Regions from separate parts of the Anaerocolumna chitinilytica genome, predicted to be linked through region 1. Evidence: a T-box and tRNA genes for the amino acid it is inferred to sense, from the RefSeq annotation. Region 1 holds a T-box; the other holds one or more tRNA genes.

Region 1 (6,100 bases):
AATGGATATTCTCTGCCTTTGTCCTCCTGAGAGATTCTTTCCGTTTTCTGAAAGCATGGCCTCCAGTCCTGCTTCCCTTTCTTTGCAGATACTTTCAAGTCCGCAGACTTTAACGGCAAATTCTATCTTATCCTCCGGGATATCCTGATATAATGCGATGTTATTGCGGATTGTATCCTCAAAGAGAAATACATCCTGATAGACAAATGCAACCTGTCCATGGAAGGACTTTTCGTTTATATGCCTGTAATCGATGCCATCCGCTGTTATCTCACCGGTATAATCCTCCGTGGTTTTTGCAAGAAGGCTCATAAGAGTGGATTTACCGGCACCGCTGGTACCTTTTATTAGATACTTTTTTCCCTTTTCTATGGTAAAGGAAGCATCTTTAAATATCTCCCTTTTATCATAAGAAAAGCTTACATGATTAAAATTAATCTTGTTGTGAAAGTGAAATTCCTCGTTGCCCTTATCCGCTTCTTCCACACCTTCCTCCGGCTCTGCTATCTTTTTGTAGATAGTCATAGAGGCCTTCATTTGATTTTTCATCGGAAAGGCACTAATCAGATAATTGCCGCTGGAGGAACAGAGCTGAAATAAAAAGCCGCCCATACTCAGGCTTAAACCGTTTATGAAGCTATAAGCCAGATAAATCATAACTGCTACAGAAGAAACAAAGGATATTATTCGGATAACGTGCCTTTGCATATCTGTAAAGAAGGCAGCGGCAAACTTTTTATTTTCCGCTCTTGTAACTGCATCCATACTCTTCTCTTTAAATTTCTCTTCGATATGGTTAAGTTTTAAGATTTCCATACCATTAAAGGTATTCGCCATGTCCATTGTAAAGTTCTCATTGCTTTCTGAGAGCTCCTGCTCCAGAGCAGTAGCCTTTCCGGCAAATACATTAGCCAGAGCTGTTAATAGTACCGCCTGAATAGCCATAGCAATGGCTAATTTATAGTCCAGAAATACAAGGATTAAGATAGACAGCAGGAACATTCCCATATTAATCAGGTAATTCAGCAGACTGATAAAGAATTTATTTTCAAAGGTATTGATATCATTAATCAGATTCGAAATATAGATTTCCTTAGACTTGGCTGAAAATCGTTTAAAGGACATATGTATAATCTTATCAAAGGCCTGCTTCCTGACATCCAGTATGGTATCCCTCATATAGCGGATACGTAGCAATCTGGATATCACAAAATTCAGTGGTGCATATATAATAAACAGGATCGTTATACCTGCTACAATACCAAAATGCTTCACATCTCCCTTTTCGATAGCCCTAAGTAACAGCACGAATATCCCCATCTGAGCAAAATGGTCCCCGATAAACAGGAAGGTCGCAAATAAGTACTGGATAAATTTACTCTTACGCTTTAACAATAATTCTTTCATAACTGCCGTTCTCCCTTATATACCACCCATACAAGCAGCATCACCTTCAATGCTTTTGTATGGGTGTAAATGACTCCTCTTATAAAAATGGAGCAAGTTTTATAAATTCCTTCATATTGCCTTCCTTCATCAGTTGGTCAGCCAATTTTCTTGCGGTGTCACTTTCAAGAAAAGGATATAAACCAACACAATCTCCGATATGTCCTTTGGCTAAAGCCATATCTACTAAATTATTAATGGTCTTATCGGATAAAAAAGGTGCCAGCCCAACCACATGTGATAAATCCCCGATTGTTTCAATCTTCTCGACAATACGATCAAGAGAATCTTCTGATAAGAAAGGCGCCAATGCTGTTACACCATTTAAATCCAGTAGAATATCCAGATTATCAATCCATTGCATTAAGTATTCTTCGCTAACAAAAGGTGCAACTTTTACCAGATCCTTTAAGGACACCTTATCAGCATTTTCTGTGATAATTGTTTCCAATAAACTCTCTGTCTGACTTGGCTTAAGAGCCGGACCGGCAGAGGCCACATCTTCAATGGATATCTTTTGTTCTTTCACATATTCCTTTTCTTTTCCTTTAATAATATTTTGGAACAAATCGCTTTCCTTCTTATTACCAAGAAGTTCATCAATGGTGCAATCCAGTACCGATACTAGTTCGGATAGCTTGGAGATATCCGGCATAGAATTCCCTCTCTCCCAATTACTGACTGCCTGATAACTTATTCCTAAGGCATCTGCTAACTCCATCTGTGTCATATTCTTTTGTTTACGAAATTCTGCAATTTTTCTTCCAACTTCTAATGTACTAAACATAATATAATCTCCTTTCGATTTACTGCAGTTTCATACATACCGCAGTCCCTAAATTTACAGGTTCACAAGTTCTAAAATACTGCCAATGTATCCGACTAGAGTATTTCTAGTTTCTATGCTGTCAGGCAGGTTGCTTATCGGTTACAATCTCATTATATCGAAATGGCTGGAAATAGGAATAAAGCGGTAATTGAGTTGCATAAAAAAATAACTCAACTGCTGCTTGAGTCATCAAAACCCAGTAATATTAAGGCTTTCAAAGCATTGTTTTAAAAAATACCACATCAGAGTAATAATTGACTATAAAAAAGTACAAACAAAAAAACAGTCAATTATTGCTACCATAGAACTGAAACTTATCAGAATTATTAATCAAATTCATCAAAGTAATCTAATCTATCTTGATTGTTAAATTATTAATTAGCTCAAGCGTCGCACTTAAATAAATGCAACGTTTGAGCTATCTTATTCTTACACTATAAAAATAATAAAAAACTAACAAAGCACGTCCACTATTACCAAATACCACGTTTTTTTACCAAACACCACTGATGCATTGTTTTCACTAAGGATGTATTGTTTAATTAAGAGGTAAATAATTTAACTGTATCACACCTCAAAGTTTTGTTTTCATTATAAATAACTCTTTCTATAATTATAAGTTTTGGCAGAAACCATTATGTAAATATCACCAAAAGTTTCATAGCCATTTTTTCTATTATCATTTGATTATAAATAGTTTTTTTAAATAATACAAGATAATATCATGAATTAGGGCGATTTTGTAAAATTTTGACCTAAAAGAATCTCTGTATTATTTAATTCGAATAACTTACTGTCTTAAAACCTGTTTGGATGGACGATTTCTTTCCAGACTGGTTTCCCAATGGTTCCTTCATCCAAATAGTATATTATTAGGAGAATATGAAATTGAATACAGTATTTAATAATATAACGAAAAACTACTATAAAAAATATAGGTACTACGAATGGACATTCATAATCATATTTTTGATGCTTTTTATATTTTGTGGTAAATCCAGTGATTCAAAAATTTATTTAATATCAACCTATGTTTTAGGTTTAAATATTCTTTTTATGTTTAGTGCATTAAAAATTAAGCGTTTGATAAATAAAGGTAAAATTATAAGTTATACTACCAAAAAAATATGTGAGTTTGAGGGGACATATAGCATTTATATAGTGCTCATTTTATTCTTAATTACTTTATATGTCACAATAAGTGAAGTATTGAACTGGATGCCGTTTAGTACACTAAGAATGTGGATGATATTTGATATAATAGTCTTAGCTTGCATTCGTGTGTATTGTTTTGACTTTTGTATAATATTTTTTGATCAATTTTACTTTGTTGGATATAGGAAGTTTTACTACCAAGATATAACAACATTACATGAATTAAGATGCATAAACCACGGCTTATCTGAAGGAACTGTTTGTTATGAAATTTTTAGATCTGATAAAAAAATTGGATGTGATAAATTTTACTTAAGTGACTATAATTTTTTATATAGCAAAATTAAGAGAGAATCAGATCAATGCCAAGTTAAAGAACTTTTTTAGACATTTAAGCATTTTTTATCAAGTAAATTGCTCATCCGTTTTTATTTAATACTTTCTCTTCGAACTTTATAACAAATTCAAGTTATAAACTATAGTTTTAAACTGTTTGCTCAATGGAATTCAAAAAACCGCTTGTATTTTCCTCACATTTGTGTATAATAAATACAAATATATCAATAAACAGCATTGATAAAAGCTACGATTATGAGGTTTCCAAAGAGAGCCGGTGGTTGGTGTAAACCGGTGAAAGCTCAAGTCTTTCCACTTTTGGAGCTGTCGGTGAATAGAAGTTTTTATGAAGCCGAAAGGGCGGCAGCCTCTATCCTGCCATGTTGAGAGGCCGTAAAGTTAAGTGCTTACGGCAATTTGGGTGGCAACGCGGAATCCTTTCGTCCCATGTATTGTGTGGGGATGATAGGATTTTTATTTTTGCCCATTTTTAGACTAAATTATATGCCGCCAGCAGCGGCTGAATGGAGGAAATGATGTTAGACATTAAATTGGTCAGAGAAAATCCTGATATTGTAAAACAGAATATCAAGAACAAGTTCCAGGACAACAAGCTTGGCCTGGTGGATGAGGTTATTGAACTGGATGCCCAGTCCAGAGCCACAAAGCAGGAGGCTGATGCTCTAAGATCTGAAAGAAATAAGATATCCAAGCAAATCGGCGGTCTCATGGCTCAAGGCAAAAAAGAAGAAGCCGAAGAAATGAAAGCAAAAGTAAACGCAGAATCTGAAAGACTGGCCGAACTGGAAGCAAAAGAAGCCGAGCTGGAAGAACGTATTAAGAAAATCATGATGACTATTCCCAATATAATTGATCCCAGTGTTCCTATCGGCAAGGATGACAGTGAAAATGTTGAAGTAAAACGCTATGGTGAACCGGTGGTTCCGGATTTTGAAATTCCTTACCATTCAGAAATCATGGAGAAATTCAATGGAATCGATTTAGATAGCGCAAGAAAGGTTGCTGGTAACGGCTTTTATTATCTCATGGGTGATATCGCAAGACTTCACTCTGCTGTTATCTCCTATGCCAGAGATTTTATGATTGACAGAGGATTTACTTATTGTATTCCTCCCTATATGATTAGAAGCGACGTTGTCACAGGTGTTATGAGCTTTGCAGAAATGGATGCCATGATGTACAAGATTGAAGGGGAAGATTTATACCTTATCGGTACCAGCGAGCATTCAATGATCGGTAAGTTCATTGATACTATTCTTCCGGAAGAAACTCTTCCTCAGACCTTAACCAGCTACTCACCTTGTTTCCGTAAAGAAAAAGGTGCTCACGGTCTGGAGGAACGCGGCGTATACCGTATTCACCAGTTCGAGAAACAGGAAATGATTGTAGTATGTAATCCGGAGGACAGCCCTAAGTGGTTCGATGTGTTATGGCAGAATACCGTTGATCTTTTCCGCTCCCTTGATATTCCTGTAAGAACCCTGGAGTGCTGCTCCGGTGATCTCGCAGACCTGAAGGTTAAGTCTATTGATGTGGAAGCCTGGTCTCCCAGACAGAAGAAATACTTTGAAGTAGGCAGCTGTTCCAACCTTGGTGATGCACAGGCCCGCCGTTTAAAAATCCGTGTTGTAGGCAAAGACGGCAAGTACTTTGCACATACCCTGAATAATACGGTAGTTGCTCCTCCGAGAATGTTAATTGCATTCCTGGAAAACAACTTAAACGCTGACGGATCTGTTAATATCCCGAAAGCATTGCAGCCGTATATGGGCGGTAAGACGGTTATCAAATAAACTTTTACAGGGCTGTTTCACATAGAAAACTGAAACAGCCCTGTTTTTGTAATATTTGAATTCCTTTTCCTAATCAGCTATCATTTCCACTCTTTAAAGGAGTCTTTATGTCATCAACACATACAATAAAGGGCCATATTGCGGCCTTATTCAGCGTAATATTTTGGGGTACTACATTTATATCAACCAAGGTATTATTAAAAGCTTTTTCCCCTTTTGAAATATTAATCCTGCGCTTCCTTATCGGATATATCGCTCTATGGTGCATCAAACCAGGCAAAATTGAAAAGATACCAGGTCAAAAAATATCCCATGAGCTGCTGTTCTTAGGAGCTGGTTTATCCGGCGTTACGTTCTATTTTCTTATGGAGAATAACGCATTAACTTTGACCTATGCCTCCAATGTAGGTGTCATTGTTTCCACTGCACCCTTCTTTACCGCACTGATGGCACACTTTCTATTAAAGAATGAACGATTCCGTCCCTCTTTTTTTCTTGGCTTTTTAGCAGCCATAGCGGG
Region 2 (6,100 bases), 780 kb from region 1:
TTATACCTCCAATCATTTTAATAAATTTATGTGATAATTACTGATTACATACTGTAAATCTTGTGCGGATGAATCGTGGATTTTCTATTTCATTTAAGATTGCTACTGCCATTGTTCCGCTTGTTACGAGGGATTGGCCATTTGCAGATGCCAAGAGATGATCTTTACCTATCACTGGAACAGTTGCATCTCCGGCTACAAACTCCGCCGAGGGAGACACTCCCACCCAGTTGACATTTTCAATACCTCGCAGGAAGTTAAGGGTCTTATAGGCTTCAATTGGAATAGAAATCCAGGATTCCGTATCCGGAAAAGTTTTTAGAGTGTCCAAAAACAGTTCCTCTTTCTGATCTAGTAAACTGGCTGCCCCGAGAATAAAAAATAATCGTGGGCTTTCTGTCTCTCTGAAGAAAGAAATCAATTTTGCAGCTAAGTCAAGATGTAAATACGCTTTATCCGGAGTCGTTGCAAAAGCGTTTATGATAACGTCGAAATCCTGAAGATCTGATTTTGTTAGGTTAAATACATCTTCTTCAATTACTTTTACATCGTTTCCCAGTAAGGAGACAGCTTTGTCTTTATTTCGTACGATAACGGTAACATCATGTCCGCGAGACACACTTTCTTTGTATAGTGCGGTACCGGCCATGCCGGTTGCACCTATAATTGCAAGTTTCATAATAACCTCCATTCTGCATGTGCAGTTGAAAAACAGTCTTTCGTTTTTTGAACTACACGCCTTTTGTGAATACAAAGTATTCGAGTTGATGATCCTGAATCCATTATTGTGTAATTTATCTGGGAATAAATTCCTTTGTGACTTCTGCCAGCGTAATAGCGGACAGTTCTTTTTCAGTGGCCTTTTGAATGGTATCATATAAATGTTTCAGAGTACTTTCAATATTCGCTCCTACCGGGCATTCCGGGTTGGTATTGTCATGTATACTGAATAATTGTTGATGATCCTCAACCGCAAGGAATATGTCAAGAAGTGTTATATCCTCTTCTTTTCTTGCAAGCCCAGTTACACCAAGCTTTGTGCTCGTCTTAATTAGCTTAGCTTTCTTCAAACGACTCATCAAACGTCTAACAAGCACTGGATTAGTGTTAATGCTGGAAGCTATATACTCAGAAGTAATGGGCTGAGTTTCCGTCAATGCAATTACACTTAATATATGAATGCTAACCGATAATTTAGTAGAATACATAAAAGCATCTCCTTTTGTAACTATAATAGTTACAAATATAAAATTTGTCAAGTGTTTTTTTCCTGAAAAGGAAAAATTTTTTAAAAATTCGAAAAAGTAAGATCTTATCACTTTATTACAGTAATTACAATGATAAAATACAAGAAAAAGCACCCCGAAGGATGCTTATTATATCTATTCTAATTCTCTTTTAAGTGTAAATATAACCGATGAAGTATAGGAACCACCACTTACACTGTCTTTTATTATAGAGGTCACACTTATCATTTCCCATCCTTCTTTACCTAAATTATTTACTTCAATTTCATCGTTGTCATTTAAGTCCATTGATACCTCTAATATCCTGTATTCCCATTTTTTCATATATTCGCTCCCTGAACTTTATTTTTACCATTATAACCAATCTTACCACATTTTTCAATATAAAAAGACATGCCTATATTTCAGACGTATCTATCAAGGAGTGTACTGGGTATAATCCAGCTTGAACGATTCGAACGTTCCATTCAAGTGGTGCCCATTTAACAGCGAATACCCATACTTTTGTATCTGTTCTTTGACCTCTATATTCTCTCTGTATAAGTAACCTACTAACTTATCAAATTAATTTACAATGTTTAATTTTAAAAATATTACAAATACTTACCATGAAAGGAGATGAACTCATGGAAATAAAGAATTTTAAAGACTATTGTATAGCTAATATCTCTAATGAAGATGTTAGTAGCATCTCTGAGTTAGAAAAAACGATTAGCTCCAAAACAGATAAGGATATCGTATTAATTGCATATCAAACTAGTGAAGCTGAGAAATAACACTTGGCTTCTTTACATAGTAACTATCAAGGTATATCCGTAAGGAACTATTCCGATTTCCTTACACTTTGCTATAACTCGTCTGTCCTCAATTTTGTGAACGATCTCTGCATGTTTTAGGCATCATCCTTATAAAGTTCTTAAGTATATTTATCTTTGTTACATTAAAGCGTTTATGCAACATGAAATGCAACACAAAAATAAAACCCCCAGTAAATACTAAGGGTTTTTAGCGGAGACGGTGGGATTCGAACCCACGTGCCCTTGCGGACAACTTGATTTCGAGTCAAGCTCGTTACGGCCTCTTCGATACATCTCCAATTTATATTATAATCATCTTTCTTTAGTACATATTACGTATTATAGAAAGATTGATTGTATATAACCAAATCATTATAAATAATTATCATTTATAAATGTTAAATATAAGTAATCCGCTGTTAAACCCGATATTTAAGCAGCGCTAAACCGAACTATGATAAGCTCAACAGCAATACTATCCTGCATTTTTCCCGTCTTGACTTGCTCTTCCATGTCAACGCAATAAGTAAGTGCTCCTTTTAATGTCTTTTCATTAAAATTCTTACATTGGCTTACATATTTTCCAATGGTAAATGGCATTAATCCGGTCTTTTCAGCGATGGAATTGTTGTTAAAGCCTAAAGACAGCAGATTTTTTACCTGAAGTAGGATATTAAACTGTCTGGATATTAGGAACATGATGGACATTGGCTTTTCTTTTAGAGCCAGCAGGTCATAGTATAAGTCTAAAGCCTGTTTCTGTCTTTTGTTTCCGATGGCTTCTACCATTAGAAATATTTTGCCGGATATCTGAGAAGTACATACTTCTTCAATGTCCTGGCTGGTTACAATATCCCTATCACCGGTATAACATATCAACTTCTCAACTTCATTGCTGATGTTATCCATATCTGTTCCGGTCTTGCTAAGCAGATAGAGAATACTTTCTTCTGTTATCTTCTTTGCGTCCTGCTTTAGGAGCGTTGCAACCCAAATCTTTAGATTGGCTTCATCCATGCTGTTCATTTCCGATATGGTTCCATTATCTTTCACAGCTTTAAACAGACGATTTCTTTTATCAACTTCTGATTCTACAAAAACGATATGTGTAGTCTCAGGGATATCTTTGATATAATCTGCCAAATCATTTTGGTTTTTAAATAGCCCGCTGTTCTCAATTATGATAAGACGCTTGTCACTAAAGAAAGGGAGAGTTTCGGCTATTTCCCGAACCTTGAGTATATCCACTCCTTTGCCTTCAAAATAGGAATAATTCATCTCATTGTTGTCGGTTAGGATGGCTGTTCTTAATTTATCTTTATACAGTCTCTTTAGATAACTTTCTGTGCCATATAGGAGATATACAGGTCTAAACTGCCCAAGCCTTATATGTTCTTTGATATTCTTCATAATAGCTACTTGCCTCTCAGTACACCTCAAGTTTGCGGTAACCTAATATATTTTACTAAGAAATGGGTTGCTTGGCAAGTCCTATTTTCATATTTATTTACTGAGTAATGTTTTGAGGCATTTATATAAAATTATACAAACTGTGAAGAATACATTTGATAATAAAAGCCTTTTCTCTCCATAAGTCCGGTATGAGTACCCTGTTCAATTACATTTCCTTCGTTTACTACCAGGATTAAATCAGCATTTTTAATGGTAGATAGTCGATGTGCTATAACAAAACAGGTCTTATCTTCCATCAGCTTACGCATGGCGGCTTGTATCTGAATTTCTGTTCGGGTATCAACGTTTGAAGTTGCTTCGTCTAATATCAGAATCTTGGAATCCATCAGCATTGCTCTTGCAATTGTTAATAGTTGTTTCTGTCCCTTTGACATGTTGATACCATCTTCGTCCAGGATAGTATGATAGCCCTTTGGCAATTTCTTGATATAGGAATGGATTTTCGCTGCTTTTGCTGCTTCTACCACTTCTTCCATGGTAGCATTTTCTTTTCCGTAAGCAATGTTATCATATATTGTACCATGAAATACCCAGGTATCCTGTAACACCATAGAATAAGCTTTTCGAAGGCTTCCTCTTGTAACTTCATTTATATTCTGATTATCAATAATGATACTGCCGTTGTTGATATCGTAGAAACGCATCAAGAGATTAATTATAGTGGTTTTGCCGGCACCGGTAGGGCCGACAATAGCGATTAGGTTACCCTCTTTCGCCTCCATATTTAGGTTCTGTAAAATTATTCTGTCCTTTAAATAACCGAAGGTAACATTGTTTAATTGCACCTTACCTTTTTCAACAGTCAATTCCTTTGCCTGTGGGGAATCAGCAACCTCGGATTCTTCATCCAGAATCTTAAATACCCTCTCTGCCGCTGCTGCGGCGGATTGAAGTTCACTTACAATATTAGCTGCTTCATTAATAGGCCCGGAGAATTTTCTTGAGTACAAAATAAAGGAAGATATACTTCCAAGAGTTAATTGCCCCAGCAAAAATAAAACCGCTCCGAATACTGTAACTAATGATAAGGAAAGATTATTAATAAAATTAACGGTAGGTCCAACGATACTACTAAAGTAGTCCGCATTAAAATAAGCCTCTACTGCTTCATGATTAATTGAGTCAAATTTATCCTGAATGACCTCTTCCCTGGCATAAGCCCGAATGGTTTTTTGACCGGAAACCATCTCTTCTACAAATCCATTTAACCCTCCTAATTTTTCTGATCGGATGGCGTATAATGGTCTTACCCTGCCGGACATATAGCGGGTGTAAAGAATGGAAAGAGGAATTGTAACAAGCATTACCAGTACTAATACCGGAGAGATCATTATCATCATGATAAGGGAGCCGACAACGGTTATAACGCTTGCCATTATCTGCACTACATCTGTAGACAATGAGGTACTAATGACATCTATGTCATATGAAATACGGCTTATTATGTCTCCTGCCTGCTTGGTATCATAGTAATTAACCGGCAGTTCTGTTAATTTTGTAAAGACATCATTTCGTATACGCTTCGTTACCTTCTGACTGATATGCAGCATTAATATGCTTAGCAAGTAAGAGAAAAGGGCTGAGAAAACATATAGGATCATCATTAGTCCACAATAGTAGAACACTTTTTCAAAGATGACTTTTCCTTTGCCTGGTTCAATTGCATCTATGGCATATCCTGAAAGCATAGGGCCGATTAAGGCGAGAATATTACCGATTACAGTCAGAAAAAGTGCAAGAGTAATTTTCCATTTTTCTGCAATAAGGTATCTGCTTAGACGCCGTACTACAGCTTTCGTATCCCTTGGTCTGACCTTGTTTCCTTCTATTTTTTTATTGTTACCTTTATCATCTTCCAATGTTTTCTTAAACTTTTTACCTTGGTTATATGATTTTTCAGGTTCTTCTTGAAAAAGATCCTTTTCTGTTATATTCCGATCTGGTTTTATCCGATTTTTCAACGTTACACTCCCTTTTTCTCATAGACTATTACCATACGCCAGGTACATTTTTTCTATTATTCTCCCATCTGGGATTGATATATCTCATTATAAACGGAGCAGCTATGTAAAAGCACATCATGGTTTCCATAACCAATCATCTTGCCGTCTTCCATAACCAGAATATGATCCATATTCATAATTGAACTGATTCTCTGAGCTATCATGATAGTAGTTGTATTCTGATAATGCTCTCGTAAGGCTGTTCTTAGATTAGCATCTGTTTTATAGTCTAAGGCACTAGAGGAATCATCTAATACTAATATTTCCGGATGGGAGGCTAAGGCTCTTGCGATGAGTAATCTTTGCTTCTGGCCTCCGCTTAAATTGGCTCCTTTTATTGCAGCGGCATATTCATAGCCGTCATTATCAGAAGTTTGAAGCTGCTCAATGAATTCGACAGCTTGAGCGTCTTTGGCAGCTTCACGGATTCTTTCCTTTGTAAGTTCTCGGTGAAATCCAATATTACCGGATATTGTATCAGCAAAAATAACATCGTTTTGGAAGACTACACCGAATTTTCTTCTTAATTCCTTAAGGGTATAGCTTTTTACATTCTTACCGTTGATATAGATTCCTCCTG

Evidence for each region. A T-box is a leader RNA that pairs with one kind of tRNA and senses whether it is charged. The one in region 1 lies ahead of serS (serine--tRNA ligase), so its partner is inferred to be a tRNA-Ser.
Region 2: it has a tRNA-Ser gene. The T-box ahead of serS (serine--tRNA ligase) is inferred to sense a tRNA for this amino acid. The anticodon was not compared.

The regions. Positions count from the first base shown of each region.
Region 1 is NZ_AP023368.1:2,204,127-2,210,226, reverse strand. Features, by position in the region: gene bsdcttw_RS09570 (ABC transporter ATP-binding protein) at 1-1,407, opposite strand, end outside; gene bsdcttw_RS09565 (helix-turn-helix domain-containing protein) at 1,487-2,233, opposite strand; gene bsdcttw_RS09560 (hypothetical protein) at 3,164-3,817, shown strand; T-box leader at 3,995-4,217, shown strand; gene serS (serine--tRNA ligase) at 4,303-5,580, shown strand; gene bsdcttw_RS09550 (DMT family transporter) at 5,688-6,100, shown strand, end outside.
Region 2 is NZ_AP023368.1:2,979,200-2,985,299, reverse strand. Features, by position in the region: gene bsdcttw_RS12935 (NAD(P)H-binding protein) at 38-679, opposite strand; gene bsdcttw_RS12930 (Rrf2 family transcriptional regulator) at 795-1,208, opposite strand; gene bsdcttw_RS12925 (DUF4177 domain-containing protein) at 1,383-1,571, opposite strand; gene bsdcttw_RS12920 (hypothetical protein) at 1,874-2,023, shown strand; tRNA gene bsdcttw_RS12915 (tRNA-Ser) at 2,257-2,342, opposite strand; gene holA (DNA polymerase III subunit delta) at 2,477-3,454, opposite strand; gene bsdcttw_RS12905 (ABC transporter ATP-binding protein) at 3,586-5,478, opposite strand; gene bsdcttw_RS12900 (ABC transporter ATP-binding protein) at 5,535-6,100, opposite strand, start outside.